One region of the Microbispora sp. NPDC004025 genome, then DNA from elsewhere that is predicted to be linked to it. Evidence: riboswitches for the same ligand, from Rfam matches in the RefSeq annotation. Region 1 holds a riboswitch; each other region holds the start of a gene.
What was found. A riboswitch is a leader RNA that binds a small molecule or an ion and turns the genes downstream of it on or off. The one in region 1 is predicted to bind cyclic di-AMP.
Positions count from the first base shown of each region.

Region 2: another riboswitch for cyclic di-AMP. It lies ahead of ACWEQG_RS23175 (glycoside hydrolase family 25 protein); the one in region 1 lies ahead of ACWEQG_RS04960 (CHAP domain-containing protein).
Region 3: another riboswitch for cyclic di-AMP. It lies ahead of ACWEQG_RS19185 (NlpC/P60 family protein); the one in region 1 lies ahead of ACWEQG_RS04960 (CHAP domain-containing protein).

Region 1 is NZ_JBSGHN010000002.1:112,459-120,233, reverse strand. It holds gene ACWEQG_RS04975 (glycoside hydrolase family 15 protein) at 1-1,352, shown strand, start outside; gene ACWEQG_RS04970 (SPW repeat protein) at 1,492-1,962, shown strand; gene ACWEQG_RS04965 (GNAT family N-acetyltransferase) at 2,352-3,104, shown strand; cyclic di-AMP (ydaO/yuaA leader) riboswitch at 3,329-3,471, shown strand; gene ACWEQG_RS04960 (CHAP domain-containing protein) at 3,821-4,429, shown strand; gene ACWEQG_RS04955 (DUF305 domain-containing protein) at 4,463-5,089, opposite strand; gene ACWEQG_RS04950 (extracellular catalytic domain type 1 short-chain-length polyhydroxyalkanoate depolymerase) at 5,343-6,578, opposite strand; gene ACWEQG_RS04945 (IclR family transcriptional regulator domain-containing protein) at 6,868-7,668, shown strand; gene ACWEQG_RS04940 (DNA alkylation repair protein) at 7,709-7,775, opposite strand, start outside.
Region 2 is NZ_JBSGHN010000009.1:223,010-230,784, reverse strand. It holds gene secD (protein translocase subunit SecD) at 1-1,519, shown strand, start outside; gene ACWEQG_RS23175 (glycoside hydrolase family 25 protein) at 1,594-2,316, opposite strand; cyclic di-AMP (ydaO/yuaA leader) riboswitch at 2,329-2,472, opposite strand; gene uppS (polyprenyl diphosphate synthase) at 2,791-3,507, shown strand; gene ACWEQG_RS23165 (oxygenase MpaB family protein) at 3,504-4,949, shown strand; gene ACWEQG_RS23160 (acyl-CoA dehydrogenase family protein) at 4,996-6,180, opposite strand; gene dmpG (4-hydroxy-2-oxovalerate aldolase) at 6,189-7,211, opposite strand; gene ACWEQG_RS23150 (acetaldehyde dehydrogenase (acetylating)) at 7,224-7,775, opposite strand, start outside.
Region 3 is NZ_JBSGHN010000007.1:992-8,766, reverse strand. It holds gene lysS (lysine--tRNA ligase) at 1-944, shown strand, start outside; gene ACWEQG_RS19195 (zinc-binding dehydrogenase) at 1,106-2,029, opposite strand; gene ACWEQG_RS19190 (LuxR family transcriptional regulator) at 2,341-2,589, shown strand; gene ACWEQG_RS19185 (NlpC/P60 family protein) at 2,798-3,757, opposite strand; cyclic di-AMP (ydaO/yuaA leader) riboswitch at 3,910-4,062, opposite strand; gene ACWEQG_RS19180 (amino-acid N-acetyltransferase) at 4,453-5,004, shown strand; gene ACWEQG_RS19175 (RDD family protein) at 5,153-6,493, shown strand.

The DNA of each region.
Region 1 (7,775 bases):
ACGCCGCCTGGCTCCAGTCGCCCGTAGAGCTCGCCCAGGACTCCCGCCTCCGCGGGACGACCGGATCCTTCTCCGTCACGGAGGGAGACCGGGTGCCGTTCGTGCTCACCTGGCAGCAGTCGTGGCGGGACCGGCCGCGGCGGCTGGAGGCGGCCGGGGAACTGGCCGCCACCGACCGGCTCTGGCGGCAGTGGCTCGGCGGCTGCCGCTATCAGGGGGAGTACGGCGAGGCCGTGGGCAGCAGCCTCCTCGCGCTCAAGGCCCTCACGTACGCCCCCACCGGCGGGGTCGTCGCGGCGCCGACGACGTCGCTGCCGGAGCGGATCGGGGGCTCGCGCAACTGGGACTACCGCTACAGCTGGCTGCGCGACGCGTCGTTCACTCTGCGGGCGCTGATGGACGCGGGGTACGCCGAAGAGGCGACGGCCTGGCGTGACTGGCTGCTGCGGGCGGTCGCGGGGGACCCCGCCGACCTGCAGATCATGTACACGGTCGACGGCAGCAGGCACATGCCCGAGTGGACCCTCGACTGGCTGCCGGGATACGAGGGGTCGCGGCCGGTGCGGATCGGCAACGGCGCCTCCGGCCAGTTCCAGCTCGACGTGTACGGCGAGGTGATCGACTGCCTCTACCAGGCCAGGGAGGCGGGCCTGCGGCCGGACGAGGAGGCCTGGGAGCTGCAGTGCGCGCTCATGGACTATCTGGAGGGTGCGTGGCGTGAGCCCGACAACGGGCTCTGGGAGGTGCGCGGCCCGCGCCGCGACTTCGTCCACTCCAAGGTCTTCGCCTGGGTGGCGGCGGACCGGATGGTCCGCTCCGTCGAGAAGCAGGGCCTCGACGGCCCGGCCGGCCGCTGGCGCGCCCTGCGCGAGGAGATCCACCGGGACGTGTGCGCGCACGGCTACGACGCCGACCGGAACACCTTCACCCAGTTCTACGGGTCGAAGGGCCTCGACGCGGCCCTGCTGCTCATCCCCCGGCTCGGCTTCCTGCCGGTGGACGATCCCCGCGTCGCGGGCACGGTCGACGCCGTGTGCCGGGAGCTGACGGAGGACGGCCTCGTCCTGCGTTACCGGCCCGAGGCCGACCACGTGGACGGACTGCCGGGCGGCGAAGGCGTCTTCGTCGCCTGCTCCTTCTGGCTCGCCCACGCGCTCGCCCTGCTCGGCCGCCGCGAACGGGCGCGGCGCCTGTTCGAGCGCCTGCTGTCGCTGCGCAACGACGTCGGCCTGCTGTCGGAGGAGTACGACGCCGGCCGCGGGCGACAGGTCGGCAACTTCCCCCAGGCCTACAGCCACGTCTCCGTCGTCAACGCGGCCCAGGCTCTGGCGGCGCCGGGTCCATCTGCCTGAGAGATGTCGTCCATCTGTTTCCCGCGCGTCTCGCGACCTACCCCGCGCCACCTGCCGCGTTGCATGATGCAAGTGAGGGCCGGGCGGGTCCGGGGAAACCCGCGGCCGCGGCCCTGCCGGGGGAAAGAGGTGACGCATCATGGTGCAACCAGGTCTGGCACGACGCCCGGACGCGACGGAACTGCGCCAGACGTACGATCGCGCGGGCTCGACCGTTCCCGCGCAAATCATGGACGGAGTGACGCTCCTCGCCGGGCTCTACCTCGCCATCTCGCCGTGGGTCGTGGGCTTCGCCGGATTCGGCGGCCTGGCGATCAACAACCTGATCATCGGGCTGACGGTCGCGGCGCTCGCGCTGAGCTGCGCGTCGGCGTTCGGCCGCACGTACGGCGTGAGCTGGGTGCTGCCGGTGCTGGGCGCCTGGACGATCATCGCGCCGTGGGTGATCCGCGGACAGCCGGCCACCACCGCGACCATCTGGGACAACGTGGTCACCGGGGCGATCATCTTCCTGTTCGGCCTCGGCGCGCTGGCGTTCGCGGCCAACTACCGGCAGCACGAGCGCGGCGGCCGGCGACGGGGAGTCGGCGCACCGGGCGGCCAGTGGTAGCCGCGAACGAGGCCAGGCCGCGTACCCGTCCCTGACGTCGTCGGGCCCGCGTACGCGTCCTGGCCGGCCGCGCGAAAGGGGCGGGGGATAAGCGGTTGCGGCCGTGCGCGGACGCGTGGGAGAGTGCGACCGCTTCACAGCACGCGTACAGACGAAGGACTGAGGCCATGGCTTCGGCGACCCGCAGCGGCCGCCGTCGGCACTGAGCGGTCCGCCACCCGGCGGCACCGGCGCGGGCAGTGCCGTCACCGTTTCACGGCGGCCCGACGCCGCGGTGCTCCGCGCACCGTCCGCGTCCCCCGATGGGGACGGCCCCCCGCGCGGCTCATCGCCCGCTCGACGTGGCGGGAGCGCGCTCCACTTCGTCATCGACGTGAGGTTCAATCACCGTGGACATCGATGTCCAGAGCTTTGCCGTGGCCAACCTTCGCCGCCGCCCCGAGGTCGTCGAGACCGGCGGCTTCGTCGTCGGGATCGATCCCGACACCCGCAGCCCGCACGTCAACTACGCAACCCCCCTGCCCGGAGCCCGGCCGTCCGCGCGGGACGTCGCGGCGCTGGTCGGGGCGTTCCGCGATCGCGGGCTCAAGCCCCGGCTCGAGTTCGCGCCGGACGCCGCGCCCGGCGTGGAGCCGGCGCTCGCCCGGGCGGGCTTCGGCGTGGAGGCGGTGCACGACTACCTCGTCTGCACCCCGGACACGCTGACGCCGCGAAGGGACGGCGGTCCCCTGGTGGAGACGCCGGTCGCGGACCAGGACTACCTGTCGATCGACGCCGCTCTGTCCGAGGCGTTCGGCGCCGAGTTCGCCGCCTCACCGGAGGGCGCGGCCCGGCTGCGCCGCCTGCAGGAGAGCGGCGGGGCGGTGCGGTTCGTCCGGGCGCGGGACGGCGGGTGCGCCGGCGCGGCCACCTGCTCCGCCCCCGCCGTCGGCACGTCGGAACTCGCCGGTGTCGGCACGCGCCCGGCCTTCCGCGGCCGGGGCGTCGCCGCCGCGGTCACCGCCGCGCTGACCGCCGAGATGTTCACCCGTGGCGCGCGGTCGGTGTGGCTCGAGTACGGCGGCGAGGGGTCGCGGCGCGTCTACGAACGCGTCGGCTACCGGCCGTCGGGCACCCGCCTGTACATGTCGCTCGCGGAGTGACCCGTCCGGGACCGGTCGCCGGCCAGGGATCGTCCGGCCGGCGGCGGGTGCCGTACGGCTGTGTGGCGTATCTCACCGAGGACGGGCCGCGACCGCGAGGACCAGCGGAAGTGTCGCGCGGCGGCGGCCCGAATCGGGTCATTTGCCGGTTTTTGGACCGTGTCTTACTTGTTATCTACTATGCTTCCCGTGTCGCGCCGGTGTGCGGTCCTCAACCCGAGGACGACCGGCGACCGCCGAATCCCGGACGTCATCCATCCCGGGAACCGGGGACCCATGTCTCTCGGGGTGAATCCGGACCATCCGGTAGGGCTACTCCTGGCCCGAACCCGTCAGCTAACCCGGTAGGCGGCCAAGGAGAGGAGAGCGCGTGGAGTGTCGGCTCCACCTGCCGATCCGGTCCGCGTCGCATCGACGGACCGCTTGCCCGCCCTGGAACGTCTCCAGGCTTCCGGGGTGATGGCGCGCCCGTGACGGGCTGCCACATCTCCCGTTTCTGATTCCGCCCCGCCGGAGGGCCGTGCCCTCGTACGGCCATGCCGTCGTGCCGTCACGCCCGGTGGGCCGGTTCGTCATGTCTTAAAGCGCGCCATGAGGAGCCTCCGATTTCCAGCGATCCCATAGCTCGGCAACTGCTCGACGCCGTCCGCCCGGAACTGGGCTACCGCGAACGAGCGGGAAAACATACGAAGTTCGGCGAGTGGTACGCCGACAACGTGGCCAAGGACCCCGACTTCAAGACCGCCCCCTGGTGCGACATGTTCGTCTCCTGGGCGGCGAACCGGGCCGGGGTGCAGGACCACGTCGGCGAGTTCGCGCTGACCACGCGGCATGCCAAGTGGTTCAAGAAGCAGCACGCCTGGAGCGACAAGCCCGAGCCGGGCGCGGTGGTCTTCTTCGACTGGTCGGGAACCAAGAACGTCCGCGACATCGACCACGTCGGCGTGGTCGAGAAGGTCGTGGGCGGGAAGGTCCACACGATCGAGGGCAACGTCGACGGCGTCTGGCTGAAGCGCAAGGTGCGCGACAAGAACAAGATCGTCGGGTACGGCCTGCCGCGCAAGGTCAAGCCGACGCCGAAGGCGACGGTGACGGTCCAGCCCGTGGCCGCGGTGAACGCGAGCGTCCAGGGTCCGGCCGGGCCCACCACCAGGAACATGGCGGCGCAACAGGGGCAGTCTCCCGACGTCGTGTGGTCGCCGGGCGACGCCGTCCTGCCGGCCGGTCTGCTCTTCGCGGTGGTCTCCACCGCCGTGACCGGGCTCCGGTTCAGGGCCGCGGCGGCGCCCTCCGTCGGACGGCACCGCAGGCGCCGCACCCGCTGACCTCCGCCGGCCGCGTCCCGGACGAGCGGGCCGTCACTGCTGGAGGAGGCGCTTCATCTCCGTGATCTCGGCCGACTGGCCGGAGACGACGGACGCCGCCATCCGCCGGGCCGGCTCGTACGCTCCGCCGCGCAGTTCGTCCCTGGCCATGCTGACGGCGCCCTCGTGGTGCCGGATCATCATGGTGAGGAAGGCCCGGTCGAAGGCCCGCCCGGACAGTCCCTCGAGGCGCCGCATGTCCTCGGGGGACATCATGCCGGGCATGGCGTGGTGGGCCGGCGCGGCGCTCTCGTCGGGCGCCCGCTCGCCCCAGGCGGTGAGCCAGCCGCTCATCGTGCGGATCTCGGCAGCCTGGGCGGCCTCGATCCGCTCGGCGAGCCGCCTGACCCGGGCGTCGGCCGCCCGGCTGCCGGCCAGCTTCGACATCTCCACCGCCTGACGATGGTGCGGGATCATCATCCGGGCGAACATGACGTCCTGCTCGTTGTGGCCGGCCGCCGGCGTCGTGGCGGCCGGGGCGGCGGCCAGTGTGGCGGCCGGGGCGGCGGCCAGTGCGGCGGGCGGGGCCGGCGTGCCGGCGAAGGCCGCGGTGCCGTACCCGCCCGTGCCGCTCAGCAGAGCGGCCGCCAGCAGGGCCGAGGGCAGTACGCGTCCGCTCATCGCAACCACCTCCGTATTCGTCCGGACACGGCGACCGGGCCGGAACGGGGCGACGGCCCGGCCCGCGGTGGCGGCCCGACCCGCCGTGGCACGCCGGAAGCCGCGGGGCCTGCCGCCCGCGAAACCTCCGCCGTGCCCGGACGCGACGCCCCCGCCGTCCGCCCCGGGAGACGTGCCCGGCCGGATGCCGATCATGCCTCCCGGGCCTCCTGGCGGTCGCGGGGGCCACGCGGTCCCCTCGGAAGGCGGCGGGTCAGCACTGGCCGTCGGCGAGCACCCAGTGATCCGGGCCGGTCTGCCGGAGCGCGTGGACGGTGAACGTGTTCCACAGGCCCATCGCGTCGTTCGACCCCTTGGCGTAGGTGTGGCCGCCGGACTGGTAGGCCCGTCCCGCCGTGGTGTGGGCGTAGTTGCTCGCCCGTACGCACGTCCCGGCCGGCGTGCCGCCGGGCGAGGGGCTGGGGCTGGCACTGGGACTGGGACTGGGACTGGGGCTGGGCTGGGCGCCGCCGTCCAGGCCGAAGAACCGGGCGTCGTGGTAGGCCGAGCAGATCGTGTCGAGGAAGTACGCCGCGGTGGCGCCGCACTGGTCGGGGGCGCCGCCGGGATCGACGGGGAGGCCGTGACCCATGCCGCCGATCTCGTAGAGGCGGACGTCGTCGTCGCCGTACACGGTGAGCGTGGCGCCGCCGGTGAGCGACCGTGTGGCGGTGGGGGCGGGGGAGACGCCCCGCACGTTCGCCCACTGGTCGCGCAGCTGCCTCCCGTTGGCGGGGACGACCGTGTAGTCCGCCTGGCCCTGCCAGACGGCCACCCGGGGATACGGCCCCGCGTAGCCGGGATAGGCGTTCCGGACCAGGTCACCCCACTGCTGCGGGGTCCTGCTCGCCGGGCCGTACTGGCAGCCGGACGCCTCGGTCAGGTTGCTCGCGCAGCGGTACGCGAGACCGGCCGCGATCGACCCGGCGGCGAAGACGTCCGGGTAGGTCGCCAGCATGACGGCGGACATCGCCCCGCCCGCCGACAGCCCGGACACGTAGACCCGCGCGGGGTCGGTCCCGTAGGCGGCGACCGCGTACGCCACCATGGCCCGGATGGACGCGGCCTCGCCCTGCCCCCTGGTGGTGTCGCCGGTCTGGAACCAGTTGAAGCAGCTGGACGCGTTGTTGGCGCTGCTCGTCTGCGGCAGCACGAGGGCGAAGCCCCACCGGTCGGCGTACTCGCGCCAGCCCGAGTCGGCGAAGTAGCCGCTCGCGTTCTGCGTGCAGCCGTGCAGGAGCACCACGAGCGGCCGGCCGCCGGGCAGGCCGTCGGGACGGTAGGCGTACATCGCGAGGTTGCCGGGATTGGAGCCGAACGACGCGACCTGGGCCAGTGACGCGGCGCGCGCGGGTGGGGCGCCCGCGCCGAGCAGGCCGGCCAGGACGAGAAGGAGGACGGCGACGGCGGCGACCGCTCGCGGCGGCCGGGTGGGGAGGGGGGTGACCATGGCGACTCCTCGGAAGACCGGGCTCACCGAGCCTTTCCGGGCACGGTAGAACGCCGGTGAGCGCCCGGACATGTTCGCCGGGCACACTTTTCGCCACGCTGTCATGGCGTCCGCCATCGGAGCGGACATAGGTCCGCTCAGCGGTCATGTCAGAGGCCTCCACTGCCCGCCGTCACGTCACAGCGGGTGAGCCTGGGCATCCCGGACTGTTCCTCGCGCCGTCAGGCGGACGGAGACGAGTGGACAGGGTCTAGAGTTGACTCGGCGAGTTCGGGCGGAAGAGGCGTTCATGGCACGAGGCGACACCGGACCTGACTTCATCGAGGCGCTGGCGCGCGGCCTCGATGTCATCAGGGCGTTCCAGCCGGGCCGCCCGGTCATGTCCCTGACCGAGGTGGCGGCCGCGACCGGCCTGGCCCGGCCGACCGCGCGGCGCATCCTGCTCACGCTGCAGGAGCTGGGGTACGCCCGGCCGGAGCAGGGCGGCTTCGCCCTCACCCCGCGGGTGCTCGAGCTCGGCGTCTCCTACGTCCGCTCGACCGGGCTGTGGGAGGTCGCCCGGCCGCATCTGGAACGGCTGGTCGCCCAGACGCGCGAGTCGTCGTCGATCGCCCAGCTCGACGGGTCCGACATCGTGTACGTCGCCCGGGTGGCCGTACCGAAGATCGTCGCCCTCTCGGTGCAGATCGGGACGCGGTTCCCGGCGCTGCAGACGTCCCTGGGCAAGGTGCTGCTCGCCGCGCTGCCGCCGGACGAGCTGGAGCGGGTGCTGGCCGAGCCGAGCCGGTCGGGCATCGAGCCGCGGTGGCGGCCCGGCCGGCAGGAGCGCGACGCGATGCTGCGCGAGGTGCGGGCGAAGGGCTGGGCGCTGACCGACGAGCAGCTCGCCCTCGGGATCCGGTCGGTGGCCGCGCCGCTGCGCGACGGCTCGGGCAAGGTCATCGCGGCGGTCAACGTGAACAGCCACGCCGCCGAGACCTCGCTGGACAGGCTCACCGGGGAGCACCTGCCCCTGCTGCTCACGACGGCCGGGGCGATCAGCGCCGACTGGGCGCTCTACGAGTCGGTCCCGCAGGTCACGGCCTCCTAGCCGAGGGAGTCGCGGCAGGGGCCTGCGCGGGAGACCTTCCTTACTCGCCGTGCTGCCGGCGCACCATCTCGGTGATCCAGACCGGCGCGAACGGAGACGTGCAGCCC
Region 2 (7,775 bases), on a different contig from region 1:
GCTCCCGGTGCCGCTGGAACTGGTCGAGCAGCGCACGGTCGGCCCGACCCTCGGCGCCGACGCCATCGCGGCGAGCGCCAAGGCCGGCATCGTCGGGGTGATCCTGACCGCGCTGTTCATCGGCGTCGTCTACCGCCTGGTGGGCGTGCTGGCCGCGGTCGCGCTCGCCTGCTACGGCCTGATCTCGTACGCCGGGCTCGTGGCCATGGGGGCCACGCTCACACTGCCCGGCCTGGCCGGGTTCGTCCTGGCGATCGGCATGGCGGTGGACGCCAACGTGCTGGTCTTCGAACGGGCCAGGGAGGAGTACGGCGAGGCGCCCCGCCGAGGCCTCAAGGCGGCCCTCGAACGCGGCTTCAAGAACGCCTGGAGCGCGATCGCCGACTCCAACATCACCACCCTGCTCGCCGCCGGGTTGCTGTTCTGGCTGGCCTCGGGCCCGGTGAAGGGCTTCGGCGTGACCCTGGCCATCGGCGTGCTGGCCTCGCTGGTCTCGGCCATGCTGATCACCCGGGTGCTCGCCACCGCCCTGATCGGCAGGATCGGCCCCCGGGCGTCCGGCATCGGCTCGATCGGCCGGGTCAGGACCTGGCTGACCCGGCGCGACCCGGATCTGATGCGGGGCAGGCGGCTGTGGCTCGCCGTCGCGGCCGGGCTGCTCGTGCTCGCCGGGGCGGGGCTGGTCACCCGCGGCCTGAACTACGGCGTCGAGTTCACCGGCGGCCGGATCGTGGAGTTCGGCACGAGCAGGCCGGTCGACGTCACGGCGGCCAGGCAGGCGGTGGCGGACGCCGGGTTCCCCTCGGCCGTCGTGCAACGGTCGGACGACGCGATCTCGGTGCGCACCGGGCAGATCAGCGCGGACGACGTGGTCCGCGTGGAGGAGGCGCTGGACCGGAGCGTGGGCGAGGTCACCAAGCAGCGTGACGAGCTCATCGGGCCGAGCCTGGGCGAGGAACTGCGCCGCAACGCGCTCATCGCGCTCGCCGTCGCGCTCGCCGCGCAGCTCGCCTACCTGGCGTTCCGGTTCCGGTGGACGTTCGGCACGGCGGCCGTGGCGGCGCTGTTCGTGGACGCGGCCGTCGTCGTCGGCACGTTCGCCTGGCTGAGCAAGCCGATCGACGGGGTGTTCCTGGCCGCGATGCTGACGATCATCGGTTACTCGGTCAACGACAAGGTCGTGCTGTTCGACCGGGTGCGCGAGCTGTGGCCGATGCGGCGCGGCGAGCCGTTCGGCCGGGTGGTGAACGCCGCGATCCTGCAGACCGCACCCCGCACGGTGAACACCGGGCTCGGGGCGCTGTTCATCCTGGCGGCTCTGGCGGTGTTCGGCGGAGACTCGCTGCGGGACTTCGCCGTCGCCCTGCTGATCGGCATCGTCGTGGGCACGCTGTCGTCGTCGTTCGTGGCCGGGCCGGTGGCGATCGCGCTGGAGCGGCGCTCCAGCCAGCCGCCGCCGGCTCCCGCCGCACCGCGGGTCAAGCCCGCGCGGCGCGACGGCTCCGGCGCGGTGGTCTGAGCCGGAACGGCCCCCGGGGGCGGGCGTCCCGCCCCGGGGGCCGTGCGGCTGGGTCGTGCGGCTGGGTCGTGCGGCTACTGGCGGCCGAGCGCGCGCAACTGGGCGGGCGTCAGCGCGGAGACGTTCTGGTCGATGGGCGAGTCGGTGTACTGGTGGATCGCCCAGGCCTTCCAGTCGGCGGGCGGCGTGATGTCGCCCGGAGCCTTGCTGTAGTGGGCCACCCAGAGCGGGTAGTCGCCGAGGCCGCGGCCGTACTTGTCGGCGAAGTTCCAGCCGCTGTAGAACATCGGCTTCGTCCCGGTCTTGGCCGTCACGTACTCCAGCCAGGCCTTGGCCCACTCGTTGACGTGCTCGACCGACTGGCCGTCGCTGGTCTCCAGGTCGAGCACCAGGATGTCGCCGGGCTTGCCCGGCTGCGAGCTCACCACGTCGAGGAAGTGGTCGGCCTCGGCGATGGGGTCGTTCTTGGGATGACCGTAGTGGTAGACGCCGCGGACGATGCCCTTCTTGTCCAGCTCACGCCAGTGCCGGGGGAAGGACGAGTCGACCCAGGACGTGCCCTCGGTCGCCTTGATGAAGCCGAACTGCGCGCGGCTGTTCATCCAGTCGTGGTCGGCCTCGTAGCCGGAGACGTCCTGGCCGTACGTGTGCGGGTTGGCGTAGGCCGGGCCGGGCAGGGCGACGGCCGCCGTGACGCCGGCCGTGGCGGCCGAGACCGCGAGGGTCGCCGCCGCGAGGGCGGAGCGCAGGCGCCGGCCGGAGGGCCGGCGATCGAGGGAGAGGCGGTGGGTGGACATGTCGGGGCTGACTCCTTGCTTCCATGCCGCCTACCGGGTTAGCTGACGGGTTCGGGCAGGAAGTGCCCTACGGGCGCATCTGGGGCTGCTCCCGATTCACCCCGAAGAGAAGTGGGTCCCCGGCTCCGCTGATCGCGGATTCGGCGGCCGCACGGTCACGGGACCGCGCGGACCGGGCAACGACACGGCAAGGGATGCGGCGCCGGAGGGCGGTCGCTACCCCAAACCGTGTGCCCTAAAGGTACACACACCATCAGATTGGTGTAAACGGGACAAAACACGTCTTTACCTGCGGCGACAGGCGAGGTAAGGATCACCGATACTGACGGTTAGTATTCATCGCCTCACGGATTGTGAAAGAGTCCGTCTCCGGAGAGATCACTCTCCTCCCTCCCCCCCGCACCAGGGCCGGGGACGGCGGCGAACGACGGAAGTGACCATGTACTCCTTCTCGAGGCGGGCGATGTGAGAGGCGTGCCTCATCACGTGGCGTGCGTGATGGACGGGAACGGGCGGTGGGCCGCGCAGCGGTCGCTGTCCCGCATCGAGGGGCATCGGGCGGCGGAGGCCGCCGTGATCGATGTCATCGAGGCGGCCCACACCGCCGGCGTCGGGTGGTTGAGCCTGTACGCCTTCTCCACGGAGAACTGGCGGCGCCCGGCCGCCGAGGTCGACGACCTGCTCCGGCTGGTTCGCCGCGCCATCCGCAAACACGCCTTGTCTTTGCACACACGCGGGATCCGCTGCCGGTTCCTCGGCGTCGCCGATCCGCGGATCCCGCCCGCGCTGGCCCGTGACATCGCCGATCTGACGGCGCTGACCCGCGACAACCGGCGGATGACGTTGACGGTGGCGTTCGACCACGGCGGCCGCCGCGACATCGTCGAGGCCGCCCGGTCGCTGATCCGCGACGGGGTGCCGCCCGAGCAGGTCACCGAGGAAAGCTTCGCCCGCCGTCTGCCCCACCCCGACATGCCGGAGGTGGACCTGGTCATCCGCACCTCCGGAGAACAGCGGATATCCAACTTCATGCTGTGGCAGGTGGCCTACGCCGAATGGGTCTTCCCCCGGGTGCTGTGGCCGGACTTCCGCGCCGGGCACTTCTGGGAATGCCTGGAGACCTACCGGCGGCGCGACCGCCGGTTCGGCGGGGTACAGGAACCGGCCCTGACAGGAAAGGAATGTCGATGAGCGACGCCGCACCCGCCGGAGCCGACGCCGATCCGCTCGGCCCGGGATCGATGCTCCACCGGTTGACCCGCCAGACACGCTGGGGGCTGGTGGCGACCCGGGCCATCGTCCTGGAGGCCGCGCACCCGCAGATCGGCGCCGCGCTGATCGCCAACTCGACCTTCGTCGCGCACCCGTGGCGGCGCCTGCGCAACACCGTGCTCAGCGCGCAGCGGATGGTCGACCCCGACATCCGGGTGCGCCAGCGGGAGGCGGCCCGGCTCAACCGCCTGCACGCGCGCATCACCGGCACCGACGCCGAGAACCGCCCGTTCAACGCCGCCGATCCCGAGGCACGCGCCTGGGTGGTGGCGACGCTGTTCGAATCCGCGGTCACCATTGGCCGGCTGAGCGGCGAGTCCCTCGACGGCCCCGCCCTGGACCGGCTGTACGCCGAGTTCCAGGCGTTCCTCGCACTGATGGACCCCTACGGCGGCAAGCTTCCGCCCACGGTGCGGGAGTTCTGGCGCTACTACTCGACCGTCGTCGAGGAGCGGCTGGAGAACACCGAAGCGGTCCACGTCGTCCTCGACCGCCTGTTCGCGCAGGTACCCGCGCCCCCTCTGCTCCGCGACCGGCCCGCCGTGTGGGCGGCGGGCAGGGCCATCGCCGGGCCGACGGCCAGCGCGATCATCGTGGCGACGCTGCCCGAGTCGCTCCGCGCACGGCTGGGGCTCGCCGAGGTCCCCGGCACGCGCACGCTCATGCACGCCACCTGCCTGTCCACGAGTCTCGCGACGCGGCTGCTGCCGGAGTCGTGGACCCGGCTCGACACGGTCATGACCATGCTCGACCCGGGCTACGCGCCGCAGCGGGGCGGCGAGGCGCTGGCGGGGCTACGCCGTGGCGTGGCGAAAGCCGGGGCGCTCCTGCGCCTCCTCACGCCCGGTCAGGAGACGTCGGCCGCCGGCGACTCGGCGGTGCGCTCCGCCTCACGGTTCTTCTCCGAGGTCCTCGACCAGACCGGCGACGGCCACCTCCGCTGGCCCGACCTCGCCGCGATGGCGCGGGAGATCGCCACCCGTCTGGACCTGGACACCCAGGACGAGGACCGCCTGTTCGCCGCCTTCGCCGACTGGTGGCGTGAGCTGCAGAAGGAGCTCGACACCGACGGCGACGGACGCATCACCGGCGACGAGTACGGCGCGGCGGCGGCCGCCATGGCCGGCTCCGCCCTCATCAGGATCGCCGAGGTCCTGTTCGACGTGACGGACACGGACGACGACCAGGTCATCGACGCCCAGGAGTACCGCGCTCTCTTCCGGACCGCCTTCGATCAGGACCCGGGCGACGGCGACGCCGGCGAGCGACTGACCCGGGCCGAGTTCGTCCGCCGGTTCCTGGACTTCATGGCCGGCCGCCGGCACTCCGGGGTCTACGACCAGATGTTCGCCCAGACCTGACGGCGCCGCCTCCGGCGGGAACCGGCACTCTCAGATCCGGCACTCCTCAGATCATCGAGCGCATCGGGCCGTGCGGCGGCTCGATGCCGAGTTGCGTCAGCGCGGTGACGTGGAAGACCGAGCCGGGCACGTGGATCGCGTGGGCCAGCCCGACGTGCGCGTCCCGCCAGAAGCGCTGGATCGGGTTGTCCGCCCGCATCGCGTTGCCGCCCGACCGCGCCACGATCTCGTCCATCGCCCGTACCGCGCGCCAGGCCGCCTGGACCTGGGTGCGGCGGCCCACGGCCCGCTCGTCGAAGGTCACCTCGCGGCCGGAGGCCACGATGTCGTACATCCGCGAGGCGTTGTCGAGCAGCGCCGAGCGCGCCGCCGCGATCTCGGCCGCCGCCTCGCTGATCGCGTACAGGACGTACGGGTCGTCCTTGATCCTGGTGCCGGTGATCTGCACGCGGCTCCGCTGGTACGCCATGTGGTGCGCGAGCGCGCCCTCGGCGATGCCGACGACCGCGGCGGTGATCCCGAGCGGGAACGCCGCGGAGAACGGCATGTGGTAGAGCGGGTTGGTCAGCCCGGCCTCCTTGGCCTGGCTGCCGTCCACGACCTTGTTGTACGGGATCGTCCGGTAGCCGGGGACGAACGCGTCCGTGACGATGATGTCCTTGCTGCCGGTGCCGCGCAGGCCGACGACGTTCCAGGAGTCCTCGACGATCTCGTAGTCCGACCGCGGCAGGATGAGGTGCAGCGAGGCCGGCGGCTGGGCCATCCTGCCCTCGGCGTCGCCGAGCATGCCGCCGAGGAAGATCCAGTCGCAGTGGTCGGTGCCCGAGGAGAACTGCCAGCGGCCGTTGAAGACGTAGCCGCCGTCGACGGGCCGGGCGATGCCCATCGGCGCGTACGGCGAGGCGATCCACGTGTCCTGGTTCTCGCCCCAGACCTCCTGCTGGACCCGCGGGTCGGCGAAGGCCATCTCCCACGGATGCACGCCCACGACTCCCGCGACCCAGCCGGTCGAGCCGTCGAGGCTCGCCAGCTTCATGATCGTCTCGGCGTAGTCGCGGGGGTGGAACTCGAAGCCGCCGTGGATCTTCGGCTGGAGCATGCGGATGACCCCCGCTTCGCGCAGCACCTTGGCGGCCTGGTCGTCCAGCCGGCACAGGGTCTCATTGGAGGGGCCGAGGGCGCTGATCTCCTCGGCGCGCTGGGTGATCGCTTCGAGTACCGGGTTGGCCATGGCTGTTCTCACTTCTTCGCCGCGAGGGCGACTGCGATTTCGATGAGCTGGTCTTCCTGACCGCCGATCAGCTTGCGGCGCCCGGCCTCCATGAGGATCTCGGCGCCGGACACGCCGTACGTCCTCGCCTGACGGTCGGCGTGCTTGAGGAAGCTGGAGTAGACCCCGGCGTAGCCCATGGTCAGGGTCAGCCGGTCGAGCAGGCACTCGCCGTCCATGATCGGGCGGACCACGTCCTCGGCGGCGTCGATGATCTTGAGGGTGTCGATGCCCGTGCGGATACCGAGCTTGTCGGTGACGGCGGCGAAGGCCTCCAGCGGCGTGTTGCCCGCGCCGGCGCCGAACCGCCGCACCGAGCCGTCGATCTGCTTGGCCCCGGCCCGTACGGCGAGGATCGAGTTGGCCACCCCGAGCCCGAGGTTCTCGTGGCCGTGGAAGCCGACCTGGGCGTCGTCCCCCAGCTCGGCCACGAGCGCGGCGACGCGGTCGCTCGTCCGCTCCATGATCAGCGCCCCGGCCGAGTCGACGACGTAGACGCACTGGCAGCCGGCGTCGGCCATGATCCTGGCCTGGCCGGCCAGGACCTCCGGCGGCTGACTGTGCGACATCATCAGGAAGCCGACCGTCTCCAGGCCGAGCTCCCTGGCCAGCCCGAAGTGCTGGACCGAGACGTCGGCCTCGGTGCAGTGGGTGGCGATCCTGCAGATGCTCGCGCCGTTGTCGGCGGCCTCGCGGATGTCGTCCTTGAGACCGACGCCGGGCAGCATCAGGAACGCGATCTTCGCCCGCCTGGCCGTGGCGACCGCGGCCTTGATGAGCTCCTGCTCGGGCGTGTGGCTGAACCCGTAGTTGAACGACGAGCCGCCGAGGCCGTCGCCGTGCGTCACCTCGATGACCGGCACGCCCGCGTCGTCCAGCGCGGTGACGATGGACCGCACGTGCTCGACGGTGAACTGGTGCTGCTTGGCGTGCGAGCCGTCCCGCAGGCACGAGTCGGTGACCCTGATGTCGAGGTCGGCGCTGTAGGGCATGGGTCGGTCTCCTTACGAGTGGATGCGCTGCGCGAAGCCCTCGCCGACCCTGGTGGCGGCGGCCGTCATGATGTCGAGGTTGCCGGAGTACGGCGGCAGGAAGTCGCCCGCGCCCTCGACCTCGACGAACACGGCGACGCGGGCGAGCCCGCCGCTGACCGCCGTCGGGTCGTCGAACTGTGACTCGTGGAATTGGGGCTCGGTCCGCAGCCGGTAGCCGGGCACGTACGACGCGACGCCGACGGCCACCTTCTCGATGGAGGCCGCGATCGCGTCCCGGTCGGCGTCGACGGGGATCGAGCAGAAGATCGTGTCCCGCATGAGCATCGGCGGCTCGGCCGGGTTCAGGATGATGATGGCCTTGCCCCGCCCGGCGCCGCCGATCGTCTCGATGCCGCGCGCGGTCGTCCTGGTGAACTCGTCGATGTTGGCGCGGGTGCCGGGACCGGCCGACGGAGAGGCCACGCTGGCCACGATCTCCGCGTACGCCACCTCGGTGACCTGCGAGACCGCGTGCACGATCGGGATCGTCGCCTGGCCGCCGCAGGTGATCAGGCTGACGTT
Region 3 (7,775 bases), on a different contig from region 1:
TGTGGAAGGTCGACTGGCCGATGCGCTGGGCGTACGAGGGCGTGGTCTTCGAGCCGTCGGGCGTGGACCACAGCTCGCCGGGCTCGTCGTTCGTCGTCGGCGGTCAGATCGTCCGCGAGGTGTTCGACGCGCCGCAGCCGATCGGGCCGATGTACGCCTTCGTCGGCATCAGCGGCATGGCCAAGATGAGCAGCTCCAAGGGCGGCGTGCCGACTCCGGCCGACGCTCTGTCGATCATGGAGCCCGCGCTGCTGCGCTGGCTCTACGCCCGCCGCCGTCCCAACCAGTCGTTCAAGGTCTCCTTCGACCAGGAGATTCAGCGGATGTACGACGAGTGGGACACGCTGACCAGGAAGGTGCAGGACGGCACGGCGCTGCCGGCCGACCAGGCGGCCTACCGCCGCGCGTCGAGCACCGCGTCCAGGACGCTGCCGGAGACGCCGAGGCGGCTGCCCTACCGCACCCTCGCCTCGGTCGTGGACATCGCCACCGGGCACGAGGAGCAGACGCTGCGCATCCTGCGCGCGTTCGACCCGGAGATCACCGGGCTGGACGAGCTGCGGCCCCGGCTCGACCGCGCCCAGCACTGGGTGAACACCTACGTGCCCGCGGAGGACCGCACGCAGGTGCGCGAGACACCCGACAAGGAGCTGCTCGACACGCTCGGCGAGCAGGACCGCGAGTCGCTGCGCCTGCTGGCGGAGGGCCTCGACGCGCACTGGTCGCTCGACGGGCTGACCACCCTCGTGTACGGCGTGCCGAAGGTGCAGGCCGGGCTCGACATGGACGCCAAGGCGGCAACGCCCGAGCTGAAGGCGGCCCAGCGGGCCTTCTTCGCCCTGCTCTACCGCCTGCTCGTCGGCCGCGACACCGGCCCGCGCCTGCCCACGCTGCTGCTGGCGGTGGGCCGCGACCGGGTGCGTGAGCTGCTCGGTCGTGCCTGAGCGCGCCGTGTCTCATGTCCCGGGGGCGGGCCGCACCGCCGATTAGCCGGCGCCGCGGGCCGGACGGCATCGCCGTCCGGCCCGCGGTCGTACCGGACCCGTTCCCGTCCGCGCGCCGGTCCGGCGGCGTCGGGGCACCGGCACGCCAGGGCACCGGAATTTCAGGGCAGCAGGACCAGCCGGCCGCGCAGGCCACCCCCGCGCAGGCGTTCGTACGCCTCGGCCGCCCGCTCCAGGGGATAGGTGCCGGCGACCCGCGTGGTCAGCAGTCCGGCCTCGGCCAGCTTCGTCACGTCGAAGAGCTGGTCCGCGTCGGCGCGGACGAACACCGTCGAGACCCGGATGCCGCGCAACGGGAGCGGGGCCTGCCCGGCGGCGACGGCGACGAACGCGCCCCCGTTGCGCACGGCGTCCAGCGCGGGCAGGCCGGCGACCGCCGCGTCCACCACGCTGTCCACGCCGCCGGGAACGACGGCCCTGACGGTCGCGGCCAGGTCGGCGCCCCTCGGTATGAACCACTCCGCGCCGAAGCCCCGCACGAGCGGCTCGTCGCCGGGCGCGGAGACCGCGGCGACCCTGATCCCCCGCGCCGTGGCCAGCTCCACGAGGTAGCCGCCGAGGCCCCCGGCCGCGCCCGTGACGAGCAGGGTCTCGCCCTTGTCGAGCCCGGCGAGGTCGAGCGCCTGGACGGCGGTGAGCGCGTTCAGCGGCAGTGTCGACGCCTCGGGCGCGGCCACCCCGGCGGGCGCCGGCGCGACGGCCGTCTCGTCCAGCACCACCAGGTCCGACTGGGCTTTGGGCCGGTCGGTCAGCCGGTCCGACAGCCCGATGACGCGCTCACCGGAGCGTAGGGCCGTCACGCCCGCTCCGGCCCGGTCGACCACGCCCGCCACGTCCCAGCCCAGCGCGTACGCCTCCAGACGGGGCGTGAGGCCGTAATCGGGCAGGGCGCCCGAGGCGGTGATGAGGTCGATCGGGTTGACGGCGGCCGCCTCCACCCTGATCCGCACCTGGCCCGGCCCCGGCTCGGGATCGGGCGTCTCGACCACCCGTACGGCACCGTCCTGTGCCACCAGTGTTCTCATGTGTCCTCCTTCCACCTGGCAGCGAGCGTAGGGGGAGTTACTCTCCTTCGGTTAGTAGGCACCTGTAAGTGCGTAAGTAAGGCGGAGGAAAGGTGTAATCACCCTCGGTGCCGGTCCGAACCCGACTGCCGGCTCACGTGCCTGGGTGAAATCTCCGAGTGCCGCCGGAAGCGATCGGGCGGAGGCTGCCGAGGCGCCCCGGAAGGCGTACGACCGGCCGGTCGGCTTTCGACCTTGACGACCTTCGCGGCAGGCGTTTACCGTCCCTGGAGGGTGGGCCGACGAATCATCGTCGTGGGGGAGGGCGGACGATGGGTGTTCCCGAGGTCGTCTACCGAGGTGACAGTCTCGCCTCGGACTTTGATCGTGCCGGTCTCACCGATGAGGACTTACTTCTTCTCGCGGAGCTGGCCAAGGGCGTGACCGCAGACCGCGTGGGCCGCAGTCTCGACGTCAGCGGACGCACCGTGCGGCGGCGGCTGCGGGGCATCTGCGACCGCATCGGCGTCGCGACGGCGATCGAGGCAGTCGCCTGGGCGGCACGACGCCGCCTCATCTGACCGCGTTCCGGAGCGCACGAGGTCGGGAAGGGCGCCGGAGAAAGCGGCGACGCCGGCGGAGCCGTCCAAGCGGCGGCTCAACCGGCGTGCGCTCTTTCGCGGCGCGGCTCGGCCGGCGTGCGCTCCGGCTCGCGCGGTCTCGCGGCGCGGTTCAGCCGGCGTGCGCTCCGGCTCGCGCTCTCGCGGCGCGCTGTCCCGGCGGCCCCGCTCAGTCGGCGACGCGCACCGCTCCCGCGAACGGCCGTCCGGCGATCTTCGCGATGTGGATGACGTCTCCCGTGCGCGGCGCGTGGATCATGTAACCGCCGCCGATGTAGATGCCCACGTGGTGCAGGTCGGAGTAGAAGAACACCAGGTCGCCGGGGCGGAGCTGGTCACGGGAGATGTGGGTGCCGGCCGTCCACTGGTTGCCCGTGTAGTGGGGCAGGCTGATGCCGACGGACTGGTAGGCCGCCATGACCAGGCCCGAGCAGTCGAAGGAGTTCGGGCCCTCGGCGCCCCACACGTACGGTTTGAGCTGCTGCCTGAGGGCCCAGCGGGCCGCCTGGGCGGCCTTGCCGTCGCCCACGATCGGGAACGACATCCGGCTGCGCGTCTGGCTGCCGATCGTGCGGGCGACCTGCCGGTAGAGGCTGCTCTCGGTCTTCTTGATCAGCGCGTTGATCTTGTCGCGGCGCGAGTCGAGGCCGGCGAGCAGCTTCTTGACCTCGGTCTGCCGGGCCGCCGCGCTTTCCCTGGCCCGCGAGGCGGCGTCCATGGCCTTGGTGACCTCGGCGACCTCCTGGCTCTCCTGCAGCTCCAGCGCGTACGTCGTGGAGGCCTGGCTCAGGTACTTCTGCGGGTCGGCGTCGCTGTCGATGAGCACGAGCGCGTTGCCGAGCCCGTTGGTCATGTAGGAGTGCTGCGCGAGGGCGTTGGCCTTCTGCCGGCGGACCTCCAGCTCGGCCTCGCTCTTGGCGAGGTTCTTCTTGGCGAGCTCGGCGGACCGCTCGGCCGCCTTAAGCCGCACGCGCTCGCCGTTGTACTGCTCGGTGAGGCTCTCGATCTCGGTGTAGAGGCTCTCGACCTGCTCCGTGAGCTCCTTGAGGCTCGGCTTGGGGTCGGCGGTGGCGCGGACCACCGGGGCGCCGAACGTGATCGCGGTGAGCGCGACGCCGACGAACGCCAATCGGCGGATGGCACCCGGACCGGCCGTGCCGGATCCGGACCGTCGGTGGCGGGCGTGCCTGCCCGCCGGCCGTCCTCCACGCGTGCGCAACCGAGCTCCTCTCCCACATGTGCCCCGCGGCAGGCCGTGTGTCGTGGAGCACGGCCATGTGGCGGGGCACTACTGAGCGCCTACCGGGTTAGCTGACGGGTTCGGGCCGGAGTAGCCCTACCTTGGTGGATTCACCCCTTGACGATCTAGACCGAACCGATCCTGATCCTGCAGTTGGGTCCCCGGCTCCCCTCCGCACTCGGTGCTTCGAAGATTCGGCGCCCGGCCGCCGTGAGCGCTCACGATGACCGGCATCGTCGCTGGACGATAGTGCACGGCGAGTTCTTGCTCAACCAGAACTCCGAAACCCGTCTACGTTTGACAACCAAACGATCACAGCTGGGTCACGGGCTCAATGGGGATACATCCGCGTTCACCTGTGTTTGGAGCGATTCGAGGTGGTGGATGTGCCGTGCGGACTGCCGGAAAAAGTGGGACGAACCGGATCGCGGTCTCGCGGGCCGGCTGGGCGTCCATCCGTATCCTGACGGCTACACAGGGTCAGGCCTCATGTCGGGCGTGGTGTTTGGGAATGACCGTTATCCGTGGAGGTCCTTCGCGCCGACTATGAGGGATCGGATTCCGTCCGGCTAGGCTGACCGCTCATGGAGCAGGTCGCCGCGCAGACATCCAGTGGTTCGGGTGCCACGGCCGTGACGGTGCGCCGGGCCAGGACGCCGGACGTCCGGGCGATCCGGCGCCTCGTCGACGCGTACTCGGGCGTCGGCCCCCGTCTGCTCAAGAAGAGCACGGTGACGCTGTACGAGGACGTGCAGGAGTTCTGGGTCGCGGAGGTGGGCGGGCAGGTCGTCGGCTGCGGCGCGTTGCACGTGCTGTGGGAGGACCTCGCCGAGATCAGGACCGTCGCCGTGGACCCCGTGGTGCGTGGTGGGGGCATCGGTCACCGGATCGTCGCCGCGCTCATCGAGACCGCCCGGGACCTCGGCGTGCGGAGGGTCTTCTGCCTCACGTTCGCGGTCGAGTTCTTCGCCCGGCACGGCTTCCGGCCCATTCAGGGCACACCGGTCTCTCCCGAGGTGTACGCGGAACTGCTCGCGTCGTACGACGAGGGTGTCGCCGAGTTCCTGGATCTGGAGCACGTCAAGCCGAACACTCTGGGGAACACCCGGATGTTGCTGCACCTCGACCGCCATTGACCGCCGTTCACGTCCCGGCAGATAATGATCTTGACGCGAATTGTCAGTGTCCGCAAAGGTGACTGTTGTTACGCCTGTCGCTACTTTTGGCAATATCAGCGTGTGCTACGGACGTGCGGCGCATGCGTCTTCGAAACGAGGTGACACGGTGAGCACCGGACAGCCGCCGTACCCCCAGGACGAGTCGGACGGAACGCCACCGCCGTCATCGCACCCCGGGTACGGCACGGACAGACAGGCCCAGGACTACGACCCTGACGTGACGGTCGTCAACTACCGCCACACGGGGCAGAACACGGGCCCGCAGCAGCCGCCCGGCTACGACGCCGCCCAGGGCGGCTACGGCCAGCAGCAGGGCTACGGGGCCCAGCAGGGCCAGCAGCAGGGCTACGGCCAGACCGGACCCCAGCAGGGGTACGGCCAGCAGGCCGCCCAGCAGCAGTACGGCCAGCAGGGCTACGGCCAGACGGGCCCGCAGCAGGGCTACGGTCAAACCGGGCCCCAGCAGGGGTACGGCCAGCAGACCCCGCAGCAGGGCTACGGTCAGCAGCAGGGGTACGGCGCCCAGCAGCAGTACGGCCAGCAGGGCTACGGCGCCCAGCAGGGCCAGCAGCAGGGCTACGGCCAGACCGGACCCCAGCAGGGGTACGGCCAGCAGGCCGCCTCGCAGGACTACGGTCAGCAGCACGGTCAGCAGCAGGGGTACGGCGCCCAGCAGCAGTACGGCCAGCAGGGCTACGGCGCCCAGCAGAGTCAGCAGCAGGGCGGCTACGGCCAGCAGCAGTACGGTCAGCAGGGCTACGGCGCCCAGCAGGCCGCCTCGCAGGACTACGGTCAGCAGCAGTACGGCCAGCCGGGGTACGGCCAGCAGCAGGGCTACGGTCAGCAGCAGGCTTACGGCGCCCAGCAGTACGGCCAGCAGGGCTACGCCCAGCCCGCCTACGGCCAGCCGTACGCGGCCGCGGGGCCGATCCCGCCCGGCGCCCCGGCGCCGCTCGCGGAGTGGTGGCAGCGCCTCGTCGCCCGCATCATCGACGGCGTGGTCGTCGGCATCCCCTTCGGGATCATCTCGGTCGTGATCGCGGCGATCATCATCACCAACCCGAGCGTTGACATCGCGAACGGGACGATCACCCCGGGAGGCGGTTACTTCCTGGCGGAACTGCTCACGGCGATCCTGGCCGGCATCGTCATGGTCGGTTACGAGTTCGTCATGCTGCGCCAGCGCGGGCAGACGCTCGGAAAGATCGCGATGGGCATCAAGGTCGTATCGATCGGCGGAACCCTCGACGGCGGCCTCGCCGTCGACACGGCCGGTAAGCGCGCAATCGTGATGTGGGGTCCGCAGTTGGTGCGCTGGATTCCCTTCGTCACGTACCTGGCGGGCATCTTCTCGTTGCTGAATATCCTGTGGCTGCTTTGGGACAGGCCGTTGCAGCAGGCGTTGCATGACAAGGTCGCCAAGACCGTGGTGGTCAAGGTCAGGTAACGACCGTTGGGGGGGGGCCGATGGAACGGACCATCGGCCCCTTTTTCTATGGCCGCTTTGGCGCCGCCGGTACCAGGCGCCCATCCGGCTGTGCGGGAAAAACCGTACGGGGCCGCCCGGGCATGCCATGCTTGGGTTCACCGTCCCGAGAGGTGCCCCCAATGACCGCGAGACCGCCCCCGGCGCCAATCCTTAAGCCCGGCCCTCGCCGTCCCCGTCCGGGCCATATCGGTCCACGGGCGGCTTAAGGAACCGTCAGGGGCGCTTATGGGGCAGTATGGAGCCGCAGGGGCCCTTATGGCGCTCCGGATGCACACCGCTCTACCCGGTCGCGGAGGCCGCCCGCGGAATGCGGGGACCGTTTGGCCGTGCGAAAGTCGGCCGCCCGGCCGCCCGGACCGTCCACGTGATTGTGCCCCGCTCCTTTATTCGATCTTCATGCCGCCGCTTGTCGATCTTGGTGGAACCGGCCGGTCCTCTCTTTTTACGAGGCTTCCGGGCTGTGACGATCTGCTTGCGCGTATATCTCGCCAAGGCGTGCGCGCCGTACGAGAAGGGGGCGGGGGCTCCTTGTGAAGATCCGGCGCCGAGACGTCGCTCCTCGTTTCGCCCGAGCTCTTCAACGGCCGTACGTCCTCCGGCCGGCCTTTTTCACGAGCGTGTTTGCGGCTTCGCGCTTGTCGGGCCGCGACTGCCCGGCCTGGCCACAAGGCCCCTCACCTGCCCTTACGGCTCGGGCCTCACCGAACCCCGGGGAGTGCCGCTACCGCCGCCCGTCCTCGTACGGGAAGTGCGCAAGCGGTGAAACGGAGGGACGCCGGGGAGCGGTGACCGCCCGGGTCGGCATTCTGGGTACGATTTCGAGTGCATCCGGTAAGGCCGCTGGAGAGACGGGGGATTACCCGGGCCCTCCTGGGGCACCCCGGAAGGCGCGTCCGGTCCCTCCCGGCGCTATGGTCGTATCAGGGTGCCCGGCCCGGCAAGAGGCCGGTGACCTTGCCACGTCCTCGGAATTTCCTCGGGTGCACCTAATGACACCCCCGGCACGAGCGAGGCAGAATGACAGAGGTATTGTCCGCCTTGATACCTTCCGTGGTCGTCGCCGGCGCGGTCGTCTACGGCATCGTAAAGTTGGTACGTTCCGACGCGGCGGGTCTCCGCACGGCACGGGAGCCACGCGAGAAGTCACCGGACTCAGAGGTTCCTGAGAATCCGCAATCTTGAATTGTCAGCCAGGGGAAACCGGGTATATGTTTGGCTGACGAATCAAACTATGGGCTGC